4 regions of the Virgibacillus sp. W0181 genome follow, and region 4 is predicted to be linked to each of the others. Evidence: riboswitches for the same ligand, from Rfam matches in the RefSeq annotation. Region 4 holds a riboswitch; each other region holds the start of a gene.

Region 1 (5,505 bases), on a different contig from region 4:
CTTGAGGGACGCGGCAATTTCCGGATCTTCTAGCCGCTTTAACAATTGGTCGGAGCGGTTACCTCTTTTGCCGTAGTTTTCAAATTGTACGATGTTTTTATTCTCGTTAAGCGATCGATTAAGAATGCCTACGTATCCGCCTTCTCCGGTACTGTCTCCAACGCCCTGTGTTAATGAATCCCCAATGGCGACAACTTTTGTTCCTTTATTGAAAAAGAAATCAATGGCACTTTTGACCGAATCGATAATAAATTCCTTTACTTGATCACGTACTTCATCTTCTTCACTATCATTGTTTGCTTCGTCTGTGCTAGAGTCGGGAGCAGTTTTTTTTTGCTCCGGCTCGCCTTCTTCCAATGTCGTATCTTTAGGCATTTCTTCTTTTTGTGGAATCGTCTCCTCGGAAGTGTTCGGTTTCTTGTCATTTGTTATAAATAAAATAATGCCGATGCCTACAATTATTAGTAGAATAAAAATATAGAGAGCAACTTGTTTAATATGGATCACACCTATACGAATGTACTATATATTTATGAAGGTAAAGAGCTGTTATTGCTACAATTTTAAAATATATGTAATAGAAATTGTTCATTTTGATTGTTAATATATAAAAGCATAAAAACCGAAAATTATCCTTTGGAATCGAAAAGGAGGATTTCATCTATATTTTACACGTTAATTTGCCCGTGTAAACCTGAACGCCCAATCTGTAATCAGATATTAATCATTATTATTTGAACGCTGCTAAGAGGTCAAGGGCACTTTTTGCGGAAATCGGCAGTAAAAAAAGTCCGCCCCGATGTGAAGGCGAACTTTATCATAGATATAGTGTATATCTTTTTAGTGCTGTATAGTGTTATTCTCTAGTTGCTTTTGAAATTGCTTGTTCTAAGTCTTTTAAAATATCCTTTGTTGACTCAATACCTACAGAAAGACGTACCAGTTCTTCCGATGCGCCACTTTTCTTTAGGTCTTCAGCGCTTAACTGCTGATGAGTGGTGGAAGCAGGGTGGATGATAAGCGATTTCGCATCTCCAACATTAGCCACATGTGACCATAGCTGAATATTGTCGATCAGTTTTCTGCCCGCTTCTCGACCACCTTTTATTCCAAATGTAATAACCGATCCGTACCCATTTGTAAAGTATTTCTTGGCTAGTGCATGGGAAGGGTGATCTTCCAAACCAGGGAAGTTGACCCATTCAACAGCAGGATGCTCTTGTAAAAAGGATGCAACTTCTTCTGCGTTTTGATTGTGGCGCTCGATACGTAAATGCAATGTCTCCAACCCTTGCAATAGCAAAAATGCGTTTTGTGGGCTTAAGCAGGCACCAGTGTCCCGAAGCAACTGTACACGCAACTTGAGTGCAAAGGCCGGTTCACCTAAATCGACAAAGCGAAGGCCGCCATAGCTTTCATCCGCTTCTGTAAATCCAGGAAATTTACCGGAACCCCAATCAAATTTTCCAGCATCCACGACTATCCCGCCGATTGCGGTACCGTGTCCGCCTATCCACTTTGTTGCGGAATGCACGACAATATCAGCTCCCCAAGCGATTGGATTGGAGAAGTATGGCGCAAATGTGTTGTCAATAATTAATGGGATATTGTTGTCATGCGCAACTTCTGCTACTTTTTCGATATCAAACACATTTAAACTAGGGTTTGTAATCGTCTCGCCAAAGACTGCTTTTGTTTTATCGGTAATAGCTGATCGGATTGTTTCCGGATCAGTACCATCAACAATTTTTACGTTAATACCATATCGTGGCAGTGTATGAACGAACAAATTGTATGTGCCGCCATATAAATTACTGTCCGCAACGATTTCATCACCCGCACCGGCAATGTTTAAAATCGCATACGTAATAGCAGCCATTCCCGAAGCAGTTCCTACCGCTGCAACACCGCCTTCCAATAGTGCTACACGCTGTTCGAATACGTCAACGGTTGGATTCATAATTCTTGAATAAATATTTCCGGGTTCTTTCAACGCAAATAGGTTTTGCGCATGCTCCGTATCGTTAAACACATATGAAGTGGTTTGGTAAATGGGAACCGCACGTGAACCTGTTGTTGGATCGGCAGTTTGTCCCCCGTGTAGTAGAATCGTATCCTTGTCTTCAAAATTAAAGTCTGTCATTAATAATTCCTCCTTAGGTTTTTAAAGGCACGTTGCCTTTCTTATTTTTTGTAGCAGGAATCTGGATGAAAGAAAAGGATGAAACAGAAAAGCCCCCTTCATAAGAAGAGGGCGTTATATGTAACCGTTCCTCCCCTTATCTTCCAGATCAACGGATGACCTGTAGGATTTGGCACCATCAAAAGCAAAACATGTTTGCTCTTAGGTTGCTGGGTTTCATCGGGCCTATTCCCTCCACCACTCTTGATAAGAGATATAATCATTCGATTGAAATGAATGTTACATGAATTTGAATTGTTTGTCAACACAAAATAAAATATTTAATGTTGGTGTTTCACTTTTCGAATTGGGTGTTGTTTTAAGGAAGAACCCATATAAATGAAAAGTGCTATCCAAATAAATATAAAAGAAACGAGATGCGCCGGGGAAAACGTTTCTTCATACAAAAAGACACCAAGAAGTAACATAATCGTTGGAGCCAAGTATTGTAAAAAGCCAATCATTGATAAAGGAATCGAGCGAACAGCGGAGCCAAATAGTAATAACGGTGCCGCTGTTGCCAGTCCCGTTCCGATTAATAATACAAATGTTAGTGGTTGTGGCGTGTTGGCTGCAACCGTACCGTTGGAAAAAAAGCTTAAGTAAATAAGGGCAATTGGCGTAACAATCATTGTTTCGATTGTAAGACTGAAAATGGAATTTAAATCGACCATTTTCTTAAAAAGTCCATAAAGAGCGAATGTAACGGCGAGTAAAATGGATACCCATGGAAAAACGCCAAAGCTGAATGTCAGATTAAGAACCCCGATTGCGGCTAATATAATGGAAAATAATTGCCTTTTTGATAACCTTTCTTTTAAAACAATAATGCCAAGTAAAATGCTGACAAGCGGGTTGATATAATATCCCAAACTCGCTTGAATCACATGCTCGCTATTAACCGCCCATATAAAAATCAACCAATTCATACTGATAATAAGAGAAGCGGCCAGCATGTTAATACTTTTCTTTCGGTCCTTCAGCAGCCGCTTGCACGCTTGAGTAAATTCCGATCCTTTTCGTAATGATAATACGACAACAGCCATCAATACGAATGACCAGATAATGCGATGAGCCAGAATTGTGTCGGCAGGGACATCGTCAACCAATTTCCAATAGATTGGAAGGAACCCCCATAACAAGTAAGCAGATAATGCAAAGAGGATGCCCGATTTGTGACTATTTATCATGAAATATTCCTCATTTCCAGATAGCAAAAATAAATAAGTGCATGCAAAAAGAATAATAACTCCGTGTTACCGTGCTGTTATGAAAAAGTAATTCTTTTACGTGGAACTTGTATATGTATAGATAGAATATATTGCATAAAATATTGCTCACATTCGATTTAATTTTAGAAGGTAGTGAACGGAAATGCAATTATCGTGATTCAAAGCTGCAAGTCTAGAATACTATAGAATTATCCTTTTTGCGGATAAAACAAATTTGATATCTACATCGTCAAAGGCTACGACTTAACCGTTTATTATGATATAATTTTTACGGGAGGGAAAAATATTTTATGCGTACATATGAAAGATCAGAAACATTAAATCGATTACCAAAACAATTCTTTGCTGATTTAGCAAAAGAAGTAGAAGCCATTGAAGCCCAAGGGCATGATGTCATTAATTTAGGGCGCGGCAATCCGGATCTACCAACTCCGGACCATATTATTAAAGCATTGCAAAAGGCAGCTGAAGACCCTGTCAATCATAAGTACTCTCCGTTTCGGGGCTTTTCTTATTTAAAAGAAGCGGTAGCTACGTTTTATAAAAGGGAATATGACGTCGATATCGATCCAGAGAACGAAGTAGCTGTATTATTTGGTTCAAGAACCGGGTTAATTGAATTAAGTCAATGTTTATTAAATCCTGGTGACTTAGCGTTGCTTCCTAATCCGGGGTATCCTGATTACGATACTGGCATTGCGCTTTCTAATGCGGACGTTGAACTTTTTCAGCTACTGGAAGAAAACGGTTTTCTACCGGATTATAACCAAATTCCCGAGCAAACATTGGATCGAGCGAAGTTAATGTTTTTAAACTATCCAAACAACCCTACAGCAGCGATGGCAACTGAGTCCTTTTTTGATGAAACGATCGCTCGCGCCAAAAAGCATGATATTTGTATCGTTCATGACTTTGCATATGGGGCGTTTGGCTTCGATGGTGAAAAACCACGTAGTTTTCTGCAATCGGAAGGTGCTAAGGAAATAGGTGTGGAAACATATACCTTATCAAAGACATATAACATGGCCGGATGGAGAGTAGCGTTTGCAGCTGGGAATCCATCAGTCATTGAACATATTAATAAGTTGCAGGATCATCTATATGCTAGCTTGTTTGGAGCTGTCCAATATGCTGCAGCAGAAGCACTGACGGGAGACCAAAGTGTTGTGAAGGAATTTATAGATATTTATGAAAAACGACGCGATACCTTTATTAAGAAACTTCGTGAAATCGGATGGAAGGTGGAAGCTCCAAAGGGTACCTTTTTTGCTTGGTTACCTGTTCCAGAAGGCTATTCATCCCAACAATTTTCCGATTTACTCTTAAACGAAGCTCATGTTATGACTGCTCCCGGAAGTGGCTTCGGTACAGCTGGTGAAGGGTATGTAAGAATTGGTTTACTGGATTCTGAAGAAAGGCTTACAGAAGCTGCTCGCAGAATAGGAAAACTAAATGTATTTTAAAGCTTAGTAAAATTAAAAACACAAATTAGATGGTGTCCTCTTGCCTTCGAATTACTTGGCAAGAGGGCGCTTTTTTGTGAAAAGTGTCGAACTTTGTATTTGTTCGTTTTTATAAATAGCAGGGTAGTTATTAAGAAGCTTTCCTTTCAAGTAATTACGGAATCTATTATAATAGAAAAAAAGAAAGTGGTATGCGTATTCCACAGGGAGGATTAAAATGACAAAGGATAATAAACGATTTGAAACGACTGTTATACATGAAGGTTATGATGCAAAAAATATGCACGGCAGTATTTCAACTCCGATATTTCAAACATCTACATATGAATTTGAGTCAGCACAACAAGGAGAACGCCGCTTTGCCGGTGAAGAAGAGGGATATGTTTATTCCAGAATCGGCAACCCGACGGTGAGTGTGCTGGAAAAACGAATTGCAGCATTGGAAAACGGTGAACGAGGTCTTGCATTCAGTTCCGGGATGGGGGCCATTTCAGCAATAATAATTGCATTAACAAAGGCAAATGACCACATCCTATGTTCTTCGGGTTTATATGGATGTACGTTTGGTCTGTTAACGTTAATGAAAGAAAAATATAATATGTCCTATGATTTTATTTCTATGGATACA
Region 2 (5,505 bases), on a different contig from region 4:
GTCCTTGCACTATGCCTATCGTCATTTAACGGTTAGTGGTATGCAAGGTACTTTACCGCGTCAACATAACTATATGGATTTAGATCCTACCTATAAAGATGCATATGGAGATCCTCTTCTTAGAATTACAGCTAAGGTTACCGATCAGGAATTGAATATGGCTAAACAAATAAGTGAAAAGGCTAAAGAAATTATGGAGAAGATGGGAGCAGATATCGTAGATGTTCCAGAAGTATCCGATGCGGCGGAGATAAGTAGCGCTAGTATAAACACACACTCAGCTGGAGGGGTCATTATGGGTGATGATCCGGAAACTTCAGCTGTAAATAACTATTCACAGGTATGGGATATGGAAAACTTATTTGTAGTAGGGGGGTCATCTTTCCCGCACTTCGGCAATTCTAATCCAACCGAAACGATTGGAGCTTTTGCTTATCGAGCTGCAGAAGGTATGATTGAATATCTTAAAAACGACGGCGGATTATTAGTCGAAGGAGGTCGAAGCAAAAAAACGTATATTGTGTAAAATAATAGTAAAATATTGATGTTAATCTATATTAGATTTCCGAGTTTGCTGAAAAGGTTTGTTGGTCCTTAACAATTTGCCTTAAAAATGGTTGGAAAAGGAAGAACTCGTTGGAGCAAAAACTGACATGACGCCATTCCTGTTAAAGGGAACGGCGTTATTTTATGTAGGTCAGAATTTGTCGTTTCCTGAGTGTAATAGGACGACCTTGCAATAACGCTGTTAAGGAGGTCAGTTAGTACTAAGGAAGATAATTCAAATAAGTTATTCTGAAACTCCCTTCCATAACCATTTCGCTGTCAAGGTTTCCTTATTTAACATTTCTTCTGGTGTACCTTCAAATATAATAGTTCCACCTTTTTTTCCACCACCTGGACCCAACTCTATTACCCAGTCGCTCGATGCTATAAAGTCTAGATTGTGTTCGATTATTATAACGGAATTACCTCTGTTTACAAGGTTTTGAAATACATCTAAAAGTTTTCCATTATCTTTTGCGTGCAGTCCCAACGATGGTTCGTCTAATAGGTAGATTTCTCCTTCCGTTTGTAAGTGGTTGGCAAGTTTTAGGCGCTGGACTTCTCCTCCACTGAGAGAACTTGTCGTCTGTCCTAAAGTTAAATACCCTAAGCCTACGTCTTGTAGCGTATTCACTCCCCTTATAATTTTATGTTTAGTAAAATAGTTTATCGTCTCGTTTATCGTTAACTCTAAAATATCGACTATATTTTTACCCTGATATTGATATGACCGTGCTTCGTCTGAATATCTCGTACCATTACATGCTTCACAGGAGATTGTAACGGGATCAGCAAATGCTACATCTGGTGTTGTAATTCCTTTGCCTTTACAGATAGGACAAGCTCCTAAAGAGTTAAAGCTGAATAACCCGGCTGGTTGTCCGGTTTCTTTTGCAAATATGGAACGAATATCATCCATTATTCCCATATATGTAGCCATTGTCGAACGGGTAGAAATTCCGATGCTGCCTTGTCCAACTTGAATCGTGTTTGGATATTTTTCCGGAAATGCTTCTAACATTAAGGAACTTTTACCTGAACCGGAAACCCCACATACCGTAACAAGGGCGTTTTTAGGGATTGAAACGCTTATATTTTTTAAGTTATGGTTACTTGCTCTTTCTATTGTAAAATAACTTTCTATATCCCTTGGATTTTTGTTGATTTCTAGCTTATTGTTTAAGGTTGTTGCAGCTTTAGAGTTTTTTAATCCCGACAATTTTCCTTGATAGACAACTTCACCACCATCTACACCTGCGCCCGGACCCATTTCTATTATTTCATCCGCTACTTTTATTATTGATAGATCATGTTCGATGACAATGACGGTATTATGGTGGGCTTTTATCCGTTGCAGCATCTGGATTAACATGCCTACTTCTTCCGGGTGGAGTCCAGCACTAGGCTCATCGAAAATGTATGTCATATTGTTCAAACTGCTCCCTAAATGACGAGCGATTTTTACCCTTTGTGCTTCTCCACCGGACAAGGTATTCATTTTTCGTGATAGGCTCAAATATCCTAACCCCATGTCAACGAGCTGATTGACATGCGGGATTGCTTGTCGTGCGATCGACTCCCCTGGCGGTTCTTTTATCCTTGTAAGTTGCTCTAGTAATTCTGTTAGTTCCAATTGATTGTATTCAGCGATATTTAAGCCGCTAATTCTACATTCTAATACTTTAGGATTTAGGCCAGATCCTTGACAGGTCGGGCATAAGGCATGTGTTGAAAAAGTCAAGACGTCCTCTTGGGAAATTTGTTTTAGCTTTGAAACATCTCTGTTTATATAGAGGCGTGTAAATCTAGGCAATAACCCGTCCCACTCATGAGGTTGCGGGCCGTTTTTTGTATGAAAAGGCGCAAAGACTCTTTCACCTTCTGGGGGACCATATATTAAGAGGTGGAATTTTTCTTCCGGGTAGTCTTTTATCCGTTTATCCGGATCAAATAATCCGCCGGTAATCATCCATCTGCCTTGCCAACCTGAAGGTGACAGTGGCTTAAATTGTACCGCATAATCCCGGAGTGATTTATCGAAATCGATCAGTTTATTTACATCCGGCGCGATCACCCTCCCATACCCGGTACATTTTGGACATCGGCCAAATGAACTTTGACTGGAAAAATCGGTAGCAGCATCTATTGGTGGATTTCCTATTCGTGAGAACAAAAGTCTAATCAAAGGATTGATATCCATATAGGTGCCAATTGTTGAACGAGAATTTCCACCTACAGGTCTTTGCTCTACTACGACAACAGGGCTTAAGTTTTGCATTAGACCGGCATGAGGTCTTTCGTATCTTGGCATTTGATTTCTAACATAGAGAGGATAGTTCAACGTCATTTGTCTTCTGCTTTCTGTTGCTAATGTATCAAAAACAACTGAACTCTTTCCTGAGCCTGAAAGACCAGTAAATACACTAATTTTTTCTTTCGGTATGTTTAAATCTATACTTTTTAAATTATTTTCTTTTAGTTCTCTTAAAATGATTTCATCTTTTATTTCAGACATATAATTCACTTCCTCAATTTTTTGTCTCGGTTTTCTAGCTTACAAATAGATTGCAAAGATATAACGCAGTATCCCTAATATTAAAGGATTTCCTGTTTTTAAAAACGTAAACCCATCTTCGCTCATGCTCTCCTTTAATAATCTAGCCCAATTTTAGCATACTGTTCGATTGTCACGCACTATACTCTCTGCGAAAGAGACTATTGTCATCTGTTTTTGAATTGATACGAGGAAAATGTATTTAGAAGGCGAATATACCGAATCAAAATATATGGGTGAATAGAAATAATGTATCCGTGGTCACACCCATTACAAAGCCACCTATACAAGTAAAATCGGTCCATACGTGGTTGTTTTGTTGACCAACTTGACAAGCGCGAATTGCTGTGATAAATTATTATCTGTTGAACAAATTAAACCATAATAAATTTAATAATATCTTATCAAGAGTGGTGGAAGGACTGGCCTGATGACACCCGGCAACCATTAAGTTAGTTTACTAGCTTAAAAGGTGCTAAATCCAGCTAAGCAAATTGCTTAGGAAGATAAGAGGTAATATACATGCGTCTAACACCTCTCTTTCTTCCAAGAGAGGTGTTTTTAATTATTATTATGGACAATTAAATAAGGTATTTCTTATTAAGAGAAGTGGAGGGACTGGCCCGATGAAGCTCGGCAACCATTAAGTTAGTTTACTAGCTTAAAAAGGTGCTAAATCCTACGGGAGATTTTTCCGGGAGATGAGAAGAGAATGTTGTGGGAGCTCTCTTCTTATGGAAGGGGGTTTTTTATTTAGCAGATAAGAAAGTATATAACTTTCTTACTGCATAAGTGCAACTAAGGCTTTCGCCATAAAGGCTTGGCGACAAGCCAAGCTTTCTAAGGGGGTCAGAAAGTATAAAGTTTTGCGCATAGCTGTCTAGCTTCGACGTACAGGATGTTCTAGTGCAGGCGACGCCACAGGACGTGGCGATCTAAGCCTGCCAGCCCAGCCCCTCGAGGTCTTAAGCAATAACTCTTCGTGGCAAAAACCGCCACTACGATTTCTTGCTTAAGCTTGTCGGGGCTGACCAGGGCGCTTGCGCTTTTCTTAGGAGGAATGACATGAACCAATAAAAATGTGCAGCATAAGACATCTGCCAATGGTAGAAAACAAATAATAATATTAGGTGAGGAGCTTTTATATGAATTTTAAAAAATTATTTCTCTTGGTATCATTTATTTTATTAACGGTTGTAGTTGTAGCATGCGGAAAGTCGGAAGATACAGATACAGCAGGTGCTTCTGAAGGAGACAGTAATACAAATGCAAGTGAAAATGGAGAAGCAGTAACGATTAAATTGGCCCATGTTACGAGAGAGGATACAGCCTATGCAATAGGGGTTGAAAAATTTAGTGAATTAGTAGAGGAAAAAACAGATGGAGAAGTAAAAGTGGAAATATTTCCAAATGGCACTTTAGGATCTAATACAGAACTTCTTGAACAATTACAGCAAGGTACTATTGGTGCTATGGTTCCTTCAGTCGCTATTTTAAGTGGATTTACAAATAAAACGTTACTTTTAGACTTACCATACTTATTTAAAAGCGAAGAAGCAGCTGAAGAAATATTAGATGGTCCTATTGGTGATGAAATTCTTCAAAGTGTAGAAAAAGATGGAATTATTGGGCTTGCTTGGTTTAACCAAGGGTGGAGACACCTTTTCACAACAGACACCCCTGTTTATAAGCCAGAAGACTTGAAAGGACAAAAAATTAGAATACTAGAAACACCGGTGCATGTTGATTTTATGAAAGCATTTGATGCATCAGGCACAAACGTTGCGTTTACTGAACTATTTACTGCACTAGAGCAAGGCACTGTAGATGGGGCAGAAAATCCATATACAAACATTGTTTTAAATGGATATAATGAAGTAGCGCCCTATATTACAGAAACAAGACATCTCTACGATCCATTACCAGTACTTATTTCCAAGGTTGTTTGGGATCAAATGAATGAAGAACAACAAGAACAAGTAAGGGAAGCAGCATATGAGGCACGTGACTTTGAAAGAGACCTGATTAGAGAATCTGAAGAAGAAATTAAACAAGAAATTATTGATAGTGGTGAGAATGAAATTATTGAATTAACGGATGAGGAACGGGAGGCATTCGCTGAAAAGGCTAGAACGATTTATGAAAAGTGGGAGCCGGAAATTGGTGGGGATATACTCCAACGCGTCCTCGATGCTCAAAAAGATATGTAATAGAATAAGGCAATTTATTCTATAGTAGAAGGCGGAATCATTATTTCGCCTTCATTTTCTTTAATTAACGAATAGTTAGTTAAGCATGTTTATCGATTTAGTTGACACCCCCTGTTGTCATGAACCTATTCGCAGCGCATTGTATATCCAATGTATCAATTGAACGATTGACTATAAAGTTTTTTCCAATGATCG
Region 3 (5,505 bases), on a different contig from region 4:
ACGAAGCAACAATCCATGGAACAGTCACCTATTTTATTAGATATGAATAGCGAGTTAGGGAATATGTATTACCGGGCAATGACTTTAGCGGGTCGCTATGCTTATGCCGGACGGGATATTGTTATTGATCAAGTTCTTACTATTCTTGGGGCACATGCTAGAACTGAAGTACATAACCATCACAACTATGCTTGGAAAGAAACACATCACGGGAAAGATTGTATCGTTGTGCGCAAAGGTGCAACACCTGCATTCCCTGGCCAGCTAGGCTTTGTCGGCGGCAGTATGGCTGATATTTCTGTTATATTGCAAGGGATTGATTCAGATAAAAGCAAGGATGCTTTCTACAGCACTGTTCATGGTGCCGGCCGGATTATGAGCCGTACAAAAGCTGCCGGCAAAATGAACTGGAAAAAGCGGAAACGTACAGGTGGTGTCATTCGACCTGAACAAATGGATGATGCGGTACATAATTATGGGGTTGAACTGCGTGGCGGCGGAACCGATGAAAGTCCTTTTGTCTACCGGAAATTAGAAGAAGTATTACACGCCCATCGTGGAACTATTGAAATTCTGCATACATTAAAACCAATCGGTGTTTGCATGGCGGGAGATTAATCGTTTACGAAGGTCGATAGAAAACTTCTCCTTTTTCACATTTAAAACATCTCCATCTTCTGGTTTTTCAAGCAAATAAATCGGGTATCGTTAATGAAGAAGATGAAGGAGGTGTTTTCATGACTATGCAGCGAATCGGAGCTTATCCAACAGTTGAGGAAGCCATACATGCTGCAAATAATCTGGAATTGAAGGGCTATAAAGCTGCCAATATTGTTATTTTCACAAATAAGCGCAGTCAAGAGGATATTAAGAAGTATACCGATGTAAATATTAATCATGATATTACAGAGCAAGATGAAAATGATTCACTCATTGATAAAGTTAAAACGTTGTTTACGGATTCCGAAAGTGATGAGGAAGAGCGTAGCAATTACGAAAAACTCGTGAATCTTGGATTTTCGGAAAAACAAGCAACAAAATGGACTGCTGAATTAGAAGCTGGCAGCACGATGATTTTTGCCGATGATGAGATACGAATGGGTCATCCGATTTCACAGCCCGAAATCCAATAATACCGACCGTCTATGCATGGATACGTAAAATCCAAGAAAAATTACACATTTCGCGACGGTTCACACGACTTCTACAATTAGTTCCACATTTAATTTACATTAAAGAGCTTAAAGAAATTATTTCTTTAAGCTCTGACTGTTTATAATCAATTCAATGAATACATTTGCTTTGGTCAATTCATAAAGGTTTCAACTAATTCATAGCATCTTTCTTCTGTAAGATTTGCTAGCACAGCAACATATTCTACACGTTCCTGTGTACCACCTTTATATTTTTCGGACGCCTCTAATGCAGAATCATCTCTATATTTTATCCAATTCCTTTGTTTCTTTCTCAGCTGGTCCATCTTTTCGGCAGATAGTTGTTCTTCAAGGATTCCATACATTTCATTCAACAAATCATCCCAAGCATCCCAACGATCGTTTTCCAATTTTTTCAACGCGTATGTTGATGAATCTGTTGCTTCCATTTCATCGACTTCTTTTTTAGTATCGTTTATTTTGTTGAGATACTCTTCTTTTAGACCCGAGGTAGTGTTATTAGTAGATGAGACTTCTTTTCTCACAGGTACTTTGTTTGATATTTCCTTTTTTTCGTTTGTATCATGATCACCTGTATCAAGGCTATCTGTATTAGTATTGTCGGTATTTGAAACATCTTCTGACACATCCGCATTAGAAGACTCGCTATTCGAGCTTTGAGGTGCAGCGTTATTTTGTGTCTGATTGTTCACCTTAGACTCTTCAGATGAATTTTCACAAGCATTCAATAAAATTACAAATACTACTGTGAACATTACCAATAAAAACTTCTGGGTGTTTTTCAATTTTGAATCCCCTTTTTAAAATTATACTAATGCCGAAATGATTGTTTATATAGCAAATTTACTTGGTTTAGAAAATATTAATCATTACACAATAATCCGAATACCTGTGATTTTTCATAGTAAGAAATAAGCTACCATAATACCTACAGATCCCATTAAAAAAGTAAAAGGTAGGTTTCTTAGCGTAATGCGGTAAGGACTTTGTTTGGTATTTATTGACGTCATGGTCACAGCAATTCCGTACGTACCTGATCCCGACGTGGCTAGAGCAGAAACAATTAACACAATTCCGATACTAATGGGATTGAATACATTAAACAGCGGTGACAATACTTCCAGTAATATACCAATTGTTGCAATTGGATGAACACCTAACATCGCCATAATGAAATACGTAAATAACACAAAAATAAAGATGATTAATGGATATTCGCTAAATATGAAGAATGGTTTTTGAATGACATCTAATACTGCTGTTGCATTTAAGCTGTTTGAAAAAAATGCAAGAGACGTAAATAAAATAACAAAATTTTGCATATGATTCATGTGGCGTTTCCAAACGTCCCACGCCAGAACTCGAAAATAATTCCATCTTTTCATCACAATTGCCCATAAAGCAGAAAACGGAATAATAACGAGCGTTACAGTTAAAATAAAATTTAATTGAAATAAATGCCCGACACCGATGACAGTGGATAGAAATAATAGTAAGGCAAGAAACAACTTTAAAACCTTTTTATAAATATCCATTGAAGACAATTCGTTTTCGTCTGTATATGGTGCTTCATAAGGAATAGATTGGTACGTTAATTTTCCGATGGCACGATCAATAAATAAAACAATGATGGCAATTAGCAACAACCAAGGTAAATAAATCAAATAATTAACTTCCGTATAATCAACAATAATCGCAACTGCAATCTCCATTGGACTCCAAATAAGCGCTAAACAAAAAGCTCGCAGCGTCGTTTTACTTATAAAAGAATTTCGTATCTTTTCATCCACTTTTTCCAAGTTTTTACTTAATATATTTTGGGATAAGTTGATGGCCGATAGATTCAAGAAGGTAACGAGTGTAAAAGAAGTTAATAAACTTCTCCCATACAATTTTCCTAAATGATCTACATTTTCTTTCAAAAGCTCATTTACCCGTTGATCGTACTTTCCGACATGTACAGCACTGTTAATCCATGGCAATACTGCGAAAAAGGCGAGCAATGGCATATTTGACGTCATAAACAATGGGAGCTTTATTAATGGAACTTCTGCTTGAATGTACATTGCTCCACCACAAATTAAAAATATACTGCCTAATATTTTAAATAGCTTACTGGCATCGATAAAAGAAATGGCAATCATAACAATAGCCAAAAGTCCAATGACATATTCGAGTGAATGGATGTTTAAAAAAACATTACTAAGATGCAGTAATAATACCGCAGCATAAAAAATATATAAATGATTACGCATATGTACCTTCATTCTCGTTGATTCCCTTCAAGTCTCTAATAAACTCCTTACCCACTATACCATAATTGATTCCATCCTTTTCAAAAAAATGGTTCAAATTTTTTTACATTATCGCTTATGAAATATACTTTTATTGTGGATTATCTTTTCTAATTTCCTACACGATAATCCGCACACTATAAAAATTGTTTCATCATATAACGACTAAGATTATGTAATTATTTGAATATATAATCTTTATAGTTTTTCTTATTTTTGCGTTGACAGCTTTGAACTTCTCGTGTAGATTAATGACACAGTAATTTTCCGACAATTAAATAGTTTTCTCTTATCAAGAGTAGCTGAGGGACTGGCCCGATGAAGCTCGGCAACCATCTATCAAAGGATAGAAAGGTGCTAATTCCTGCAAAACGTATGTTTTGAAAGATAAGAGAGGAAATCTTGTAATCTTAGAATCCTGGATTTATATTTTTACAAGCCTCTCTTTCTTTTGATAGAGAGGCTTTTTTCATTGTCGAATGAATTACTGAAAAATATTATCCGGGAGGAAAGAAAACATGAAAAGAACAGTATTTATTTTAAGCATTATATTATTTATTGGAGCACTTGCTGCTTGTGGTGGAGATGATTCAGAAAGCAGTACATTAAGTGAAGATAAATTGGTAATTGGAACGACATCCGGCCCACAGGAACAAATATTGGAAGTAGCGAAAGAAGTGGCAGCCGAAGATGGGCTTGAAATCGAATTAAAAGTATTCTCAGACTACATTTTACCTAACACTGCTTTGGCAGAAAATGAATTGGATGTCAATTGTTATCAGCACGAACCATTTTTAGCCGCTTTTAACGAAGACCATGGAACAGATTTAACAACCGTTGGAAAAACGATTTTAAACCCTATGGGCGTTTATTCGGAGAAACATAAAAGCTTTGAAGACATCCCGGATGGTGCATTGTTCGGGTTGCCGAACGATCCGACAAATGGTGCCCGGGCATTGTTCATTCTTGAAGAAGCAGGATATATTACGTTGGATACTGACAATAAGGAAAACGCAACGATCCATGACATAAAAGACAATCCTAAAAATCTAGAATTCATCGAACTGGAAGCATCACAAATTCCGAAGCAGCTTCCTGAATTGGAGGCCGCTGCAATCAATACGAACTATGCCTTGGAAGCTGGTCTTGTCCCGACAGATGATTCGATCATATTGGAATCTACTGACTCCCCATACGTGAACTACATTGTGACACGAACAGAAAACCAAGATGATCCTGTAGTTGAAAAGCTAGTAAGTGCATACCAATCCGACAAAGTAAAACAATTCATTGAAGAAGAATTCCAAGGATCCATGATTCCAAGCTGGGACGAATAATACAGCAGGGAACATTGCGATTCCGTAATGTTCCCTTTTGAAAGGAAGGACAGTAAATGATCGTTCTTGACCATGTTTCAAAATTTTTCTCATCAAAAAGCGGCGATATCAAAGCAGTAACCAATGTGAGTTTACATGTAAAACAAGGAGAAATCCATGGAGTTATTGGGTATAGCGGAGCTGGCAAAAGTACATTAATTCGCTGTGTCAATCTGCTGGAACAACCGACGAGCGGAAATGTGTTTATCCAGGGAAAGGAATCGACCTTCCTTTCCCCCGATAAACTACGATCCGTCCGGAAAAACATTGGAATGATTTTTCAAGGATTCAATTTATTAAAAACAGCTTCTGTATATGACAACATTGCCATTCCATTAAAATTACTCGGGTTAAAAAAAGAAGACGTGCATAAACGTGTTGAAAAGTATTTGGATATTGTTGATTTGGCAGATAAGAAAAACGCTTATCCGAATCAATTATCTGGTGGACAAAAACAGCGTGTTGCCATTGCAAGAGCACTGGCGCAGGAACCTGATATTTTACTTAGTGACGAAGCAACGAGTGCCCTTGATCCGGAAACAACGGATGCTATCCTTGATTTACTTCTAAAAATTAATGAAGAGTTTGGGATTACGATTTTACTTATTACACATGAAATGAATGTTATTCAAAAAATTTGTGACAACGTAACAGTTCTGG
Region 4 (5,505 bases):
TCACGTGTCCAATCATTATTTAGTATGTAAGTGAATTAATTGCGCATATGACTAAAAAAGTATAAAAAAAGCTACTCATCCCAGCAAAGGAACGAGAAGCTGCATCTCCCAGAGTACCACTAAACCTATCCAAATCGTAAACCACTACATTTAATATTCTTAATACAGATTTACGGCAAGCGACCATAACTTGCTATATTTTAGAGGTGTGTTGTAATATTCAGGAACAGCTCGTCCTGCCAACTGTATCTAACCTGAAAACATGCTAACATTGTAATTCTTTCGCTATTCGAATTGTAGTTAAAACAGCTACTTTTGTCAAGGTTGTCGCTATACATATTACAACATTATCCATCTCCTTATTACCCAGTTTATCCATATAAGAGCAATTTAAACAACTGAAAGAATGTATAGTTTCTCAAACACGACCCTTCCATGCTAAACTATATTAGTAAATTCCATAAATAACGTTACAAACTAGCAAAATCCAATACACCAAAAGTGAGGCTATACAATGTTAAAAGGGGTTATACAATATTCACATTATTTACTCGAAACAGCGATTAATAAAGGAGAAATTGCAATTGACGGCACGTGCGGAAATGGAAATGATACCCTCCAACTTGCAGAAATTGTTGGGAAAAAAGGCCATATCTACGGCTTTGATATTCAATCCCAGGCCATTCAAAATACACAAACTCTTATCAAGAAACATGGATGGGACAATGTAACATATATTCACGACAGCCACGCAAACGTAGTTGATTATTTGGTTGAAAATCATATTACATCTGTAGGCGGAGCAATTTTTAATCTTGGTTTTTTACCAAAAGGCGATAAATCGATTGTCACAAAAGGTGATTCCACAATCGCTGCCATTGATGGAATATTAGCCTATTTAAAAACAAATGGTATTATTGTGCTCGTCGTATATCATGGACATGAAGGTGGGAAACATGAAAAGGAATGTGTATTGAAACATGTCGTTTCACTTGATCAAAAACGTTATAATGTTTTGCAATATCGATTTATTAATCAAAAAAATAACCCGCCATTTATAATTGCAATTCAAAAAAAGTAAAGTAAAGTAAATTTTCATTTTATGACAGGAGGTCCAAACGATGATTCATGATTATAAAGGGAAATCACCTGTAATCGATCCTACCGTATTTGTTGCCAAAAATGCAGTCGTAATCGGTGATGTTACCATTGGTGAACATACGAGCATCTGGTTTAAAACAGTGATTCGAGGTGACGTGGCACCTACAACAATCGGAAAACGTGTCAACATTCAGGATCTTTCACTCATCCACCAAAGTCCGGATATGCCGGTCATTGTTGAAGACGATGTTACCATTGGCCACCAAGTAACATTACATGCTGCAACCATTCGAAAAAATGCCCTTATTGGTATGGGCAGTATGATTCTAGACGGGGCAGAAATAGGAGAAAATTCTTTTATTGGAGCTGGAAGCCTTATTCCGCCTGGGAAAATCATTCCACCAAACACGCTTGCTTTTGGACGTCCTGCCAAAGTAATCCGCGAACTGACACAAAAAGACATCGAGGAAATGGATCGTGTTCGAAAATCTTACCTCGATAAACGGGATTATTATAAAAACCATACAGAACTTGGACACGAACTTTAATTAAGAAAAGCGCTAGCGCCCTGGTAAGCCCCAGGCATAGCTTAAGCAAGAAATCGTAGTGACGAATTTGGCACGAAGAGTTATTGCTTAAGACCTCGAGGGGCTGGCCGCTAGAGCTAGACAGATATACGGAAAATTATATGTATTCTTATCTTCTAAGAAATACGCTAGCGCCCTGGTAAGCCCCGATGTACACTAAGCACTATACTTTGTTAATCCGTGAACATGGATTATAATAGCCCCCTGCTCAATAAGAGCAAGGGGCTGTTTTTGTATGTGCTCATTTAACTGTAATCGCAGTAAGTTCCTCTACTTTATCTGTCTTTTCCCATGGAAAAATTATATCCGTCCTACCAAAATGACCATAGGCAGCTGTTTTTTGAAAAATTGGACTTTGTAAATTCAACATCTTTATGATGCCTGCAGGTCTAAGATCGAACAATTTTCGAACCGCTTCGACAAGCATTTCTTCTTGAACAGTGCCTGTTTCGAATGTATTAACCGCAATAGATACTGGTTCTGCGACTCCTATAGCATATGCCAGTTGCACTTCACAAGCATCCGCAAGACCGGCTGCTACAATATTCTTTGCGACGTAACGAGCCGCATAAGCACCTGAACGATCAACCTTTGTTGCATCCTTTCCACTAAACGCTCCACCACCATGCCGTGCATAGCCACCGTACGTATCGACGATAATTTTACGGCCGGTTAATCCAGTATCCCCTTGAGGACCGCCAATCACAAATCGTCCAGTTGGATTAATAAAGTATTTCGTTGTCTCATCTAGTAATCTTGCCGGAACGATCGGTTCGACGACATGCTGTATAATATCTTTTTCAATTTGTTGAGATGTAATATCCTGATGATGTTGTGTGGAAACTACAATAGTATCTACGCGAACAGGCTCACCATGTTGATCATACTCAATGGTAACTTGCGTTTTACCATCCGGACGTATATAACTCAACGTTCCATCTTTTCTTACATCAGCTAACCGTTTTGCTAATTTATGCGCCAGAGAAATAGCAAGTGGCATCAGCTCCTCTGTTTCATTGCACGCATAACCGAACATTAAGCCTTGATCTCCAGCGCCTATTGCGGCAATTTCCGCTTCCGACATATGTCCTTCACGAGCTTCCAGTGCCCGATCAACCCCTCCAGCGATGTCTGGAGATTGTTCATCGATGGCCGTTAATACGGCACAAGTTTCTGCATCAAATCCATATTTAGCACGTGTATATCCAATATCTTTAATCGTCTGTCGAACGATTGCAGGAATATCTACATATGTATTCGTCGTAATTTCACCCGCAACTAAAACTAGACCGGTAGTAACCGTTGTTTCACAAGCGACCCGAGCAAACGGGTCTTTTGTTAATATTTCATCCAAAATAGCATCTGAAATTTGGTCACAAATTTTATCTGGATGTCCTTCTGTTACAGATTCAGATGTAAATAACCGTCGATTAACTGTCATCATTGAGTCCCTCCTCTAAAGAAAACTATATTTCGGTACTCTATTTTCATTCATTTTTAAATTATTTCTCACAAACACAAAAAAATTCCTCCCTACAATCATGAGGAAAGGAAAATATAGCCTTTCGCTCTTATTGTTCAAGGAAAATCCTTGCACCAGGTTAGCACCTTTTCACTGCCGTGATGGTTGCTGGGCTTCATCGGGTCTGTCCCTCCACCGACTCTGAATAAGAGTATCCGCTTCAAATTTATCCTAACGAATTAATGGTTGTATGTCAACTGCCGTAATTGCTTATAATATGCACAACTTCACAATTTTGTCATTAATGTTAACAAACATATATGTCAAGTAAAATTTTAAAACATTTAATGTGCACCATTTATATAATGTGTTATACTAATAATCAGATTTAAGAAACTGAACAAAGGAAGGTATCTTAATATGAATTCGATTAAACATACATCCGTATTAAATGAATTTAGCAGGAAAACTAACGTTTACGAAAATTTATCTGTCCCAACATTAATTGAAAATATTTTATCACATAATGAAGGGGAATTAACAGTTACCGGATCCATCCAGGCGACAACAGGGAAGTATACGGGACGTTCTCCAAAAGACAGATTTATCGTACGTGATGATGTTTCCGATGCTGATGTTGATTGGGGTGCTGTCAACCAAGCTATTGATGAAGAATCTTTTGATAAGCTACACAATAAAGTAATGCACCATCTTCAAGAAAAAAATGAAGTTTTTGTTTTTAAAGGCTTTGCCGGTGCGGATAAGAATTACCGCCTTCCGATACAAGTGATTAATGAGTATGCATGGCATAACTTGTTTGCACGACAAATGTTCATTCGACCTACAGAAGATGAGCTTGCCGAACATGAGGCAGGATTCACCGTTATTTCAGCTCCAACTTTTAAAGCAGATCCGACGATTGATGGGACAAAATCAGAGACCTTCATCATTATCTCCTTTAAAAGACGCACGGTATTAATCGGCGGAACGGAATATGCTGGTGAAATTAAAAAATCGATCTTTTCTGTCATGAATTATTTATTACCAATGCAAGATATTTTATCCATGCATTGTTCAGCTAACGTAGGACAGGAAGGCGATGTCGCCCTGTTTTTCGGCTTATCCGGAACAGGTAAAACAACACTTTCTGCTGATCCATACCGGAACTTGATAGGTGATGACGAACACGGTTGGGGACCTAACGGCGTCTTTAATATTGAAGGCGGTTGTTATGCCAAGTGTATTGACCTATCAGCTGAAAAGGAGCCACAGATATTTAATGCCATCCGATTTGGTTCAGTTCTGGAAAACGTTGTATTGGATGGAATATCGCGAATACCTGATTATTCCGATACTACGTTAACGGAAAACACACGAGCAGCATACCCATTGGAAAACATCGATAACATTATATCACCAAGTATCGCGGGGCATCCTAACACTATTTTATTTTTGACAGCTGATGCTTCGGGAACATTGCCTCCAATTAGCAAGCTGACGAAGGAACAGGCAATGTATCACTTTTTAAGTGGATATACGAGCAAACTGGCAGGCACGGAGCGTGGCATTACGGAACCACAAGCAACTTTTTCCGCATGTTTCGGATCACCATTTTTGCCATTGGCACCAGCAACGTATGCCGAAATGCTCGGTGAAAAAATAGATCAATTTGAATCAAATGTCTTTCTAGTTAATACAGGATGGACCGGCGGGTCATACGGAGCCGGCAAGCGTATGAAATTGGCCTACACACGAGCAATGGTTCACGCAGCACTCGAGGGTGAATTAAATACGGTCGAAACAACGAAAGATGAAATTTTCGGTTTAAATATTCCGCTGCATGTACCAGGTGTTCCAGACGAAGTTTTGGTCCCTAAAGAAGCTTGGGACGATAAAGAGGCATATGATAAGACAGCGAAAGCACTTGCAGAAAAGTTTCACGAAAACTTTACTAAATTCACAAAAGCAAGTGATGAGATAAAGCAAGCGGGTCCAACATATAAAGGGTAATCGCATTATCGTCTTAAAATCCGGATTCTCTATAGAGAGTCCGGATTTTTGTGTTTTTAGCGGTAAACGAATCATGCTAACCCTCAAGCATTTCTGTATTTATATAGGCATTCACACATTTCTCTAAAAAAGCATACGCTATTTTGACACGATATCAAGAGTTATGGAGGAGTTGTCTACTATGAAGAAATATGGCTTCATCGCCTTTATTGTTGGCAGTTTACTTATCTTCACTTCAGCATGCAGTAGTAGCAGTACTACAAATATTCAACTAGCTGAAGTTACCCGCTCTGTGTTTTATGCACCACAATATGTAGCATTAGAAAATGGATATTTTGAAGAAGA

Evidence for each region. A riboswitch is a leader RNA that binds a small molecule or an ion and turns the genes downstream of it on or off. The one in region 4 is predicted to bind S-adenosylmethionine.
Region 1: another riboswitch for S-adenosylmethionine. It lies ahead of ACLIBG_RS13695 (O-acetylhomoserine aminocarboxypropyltransferase/cysteine synthase family protein); the one in region 4 lies ahead of metK (methionine adenosyltransferase).
Region 2: another riboswitch for S-adenosylmethionine. It lies ahead of ACLIBG_RS13250 (TRAP transporter substrate-binding protein); the one in region 4 lies ahead of metK (methionine adenosyltransferase).
Region 3: another riboswitch for S-adenosylmethionine. It lies ahead of ACLIBG_RS09815 (MetQ/NlpA family ABC transporter substrate-binding protein); the one in region 4 lies ahead of metK (methionine adenosyltransferase).

What each region holds. Positions count from the first base shown of each region.
Region 1 covers NZ_JBPYCR010000042.1:5,223-10,727, forward strand. Annotated here, with positions in the region: gene ACLIBG_RS13690 (SGNH/GDSL hydrolase family protein) at 1-507, opposite strand, end outside; partial or broken gene ACLIBG_RS13695 (O-acetylhomoserine aminocarboxypropyltransferase/cysteine synthase family protein) at 866-2,143, opposite strand; SAM riboswitch class I at 2,277-2,396, opposite strand; gene rarD (EamA family transporter RarD) at 2,464-3,372, opposite strand; gene ACLIBG_RS13705 (pyridoxal phosphate-dependent aminotransferase) at 3,705-4,877, shown strand; gene megL (methionine gamma-lyase) at 5,095-5,505, shown strand, end outside.
Region 2 covers NZ_JBPYCR010000039.1:354-5,858, reverse strand. Annotated here, with positions in the region: gene ACLIBG_RS13260 (GMC family oxidoreductase) at 1-526, shown strand, start outside; gene ACLIBG_RS13255 (ATP-binding cassette domain-containing protein) at 791-3,061, opposite strand; SAM riboswitch class I at 3,499-3,613, shown strand; SAM riboswitch class I at 3,695-3,808, shown strand; gene ACLIBG_RS13250 (TRAP transporter substrate-binding protein) at 4,246-5,310, shown strand; gene ACLIBG_RS13245 (TRAP transporter large permease subunit) at 5,412-5,505, shown strand, end outside.
Region 3 covers NZ_JBPYCR010000019.1:20,735-26,239, reverse strand. Annotated here, with positions in the region: gene ACLIBG_RS09835 (RtcB family protein) at 1-618, shown strand, start outside; gene ACLIBG_RS09830 (general stress protein) at 738-1,133, shown strand; gene ACLIBG_RS09825 (lysozyme inhibitor LprI family protein) at 1,307-1,960, opposite strand; gene ACLIBG_RS09820 (hypothetical protein) at 2,075-3,442, opposite strand; SAM riboswitch class I at 3,756-3,863, shown strand; gene ACLIBG_RS09815 (MetQ/NlpA family ABC transporter substrate-binding protein) at 3,988-4,806, shown strand; gene ACLIBG_RS09810 (methionine ABC transporter ATP-binding protein) at 4,863-5,505, shown strand, end outside.
Region 4 covers NZ_JBPYCR010000011.1:4,368-9,872, forward strand. Annotated here, with positions in the region: gene ACLIBG_RS06645 (class I SAM-dependent methyltransferase) at 515-1,081, shown strand; gene ACLIBG_RS06650 (gamma carbonic anhydrase) at 1,122-1,649, shown strand; gene metK (methionine adenosyltransferase) at 1,930-3,129, opposite strand; SAM riboswitch class I at 3,257-3,362, opposite strand; gene pckA (phosphoenolpyruvate carboxykinase (ATP)) at 3,571-5,160, shown strand; gene ACLIBG_RS06665 (ABC transporter substrate-binding protein) at 5,342-5,505, shown strand, end outside.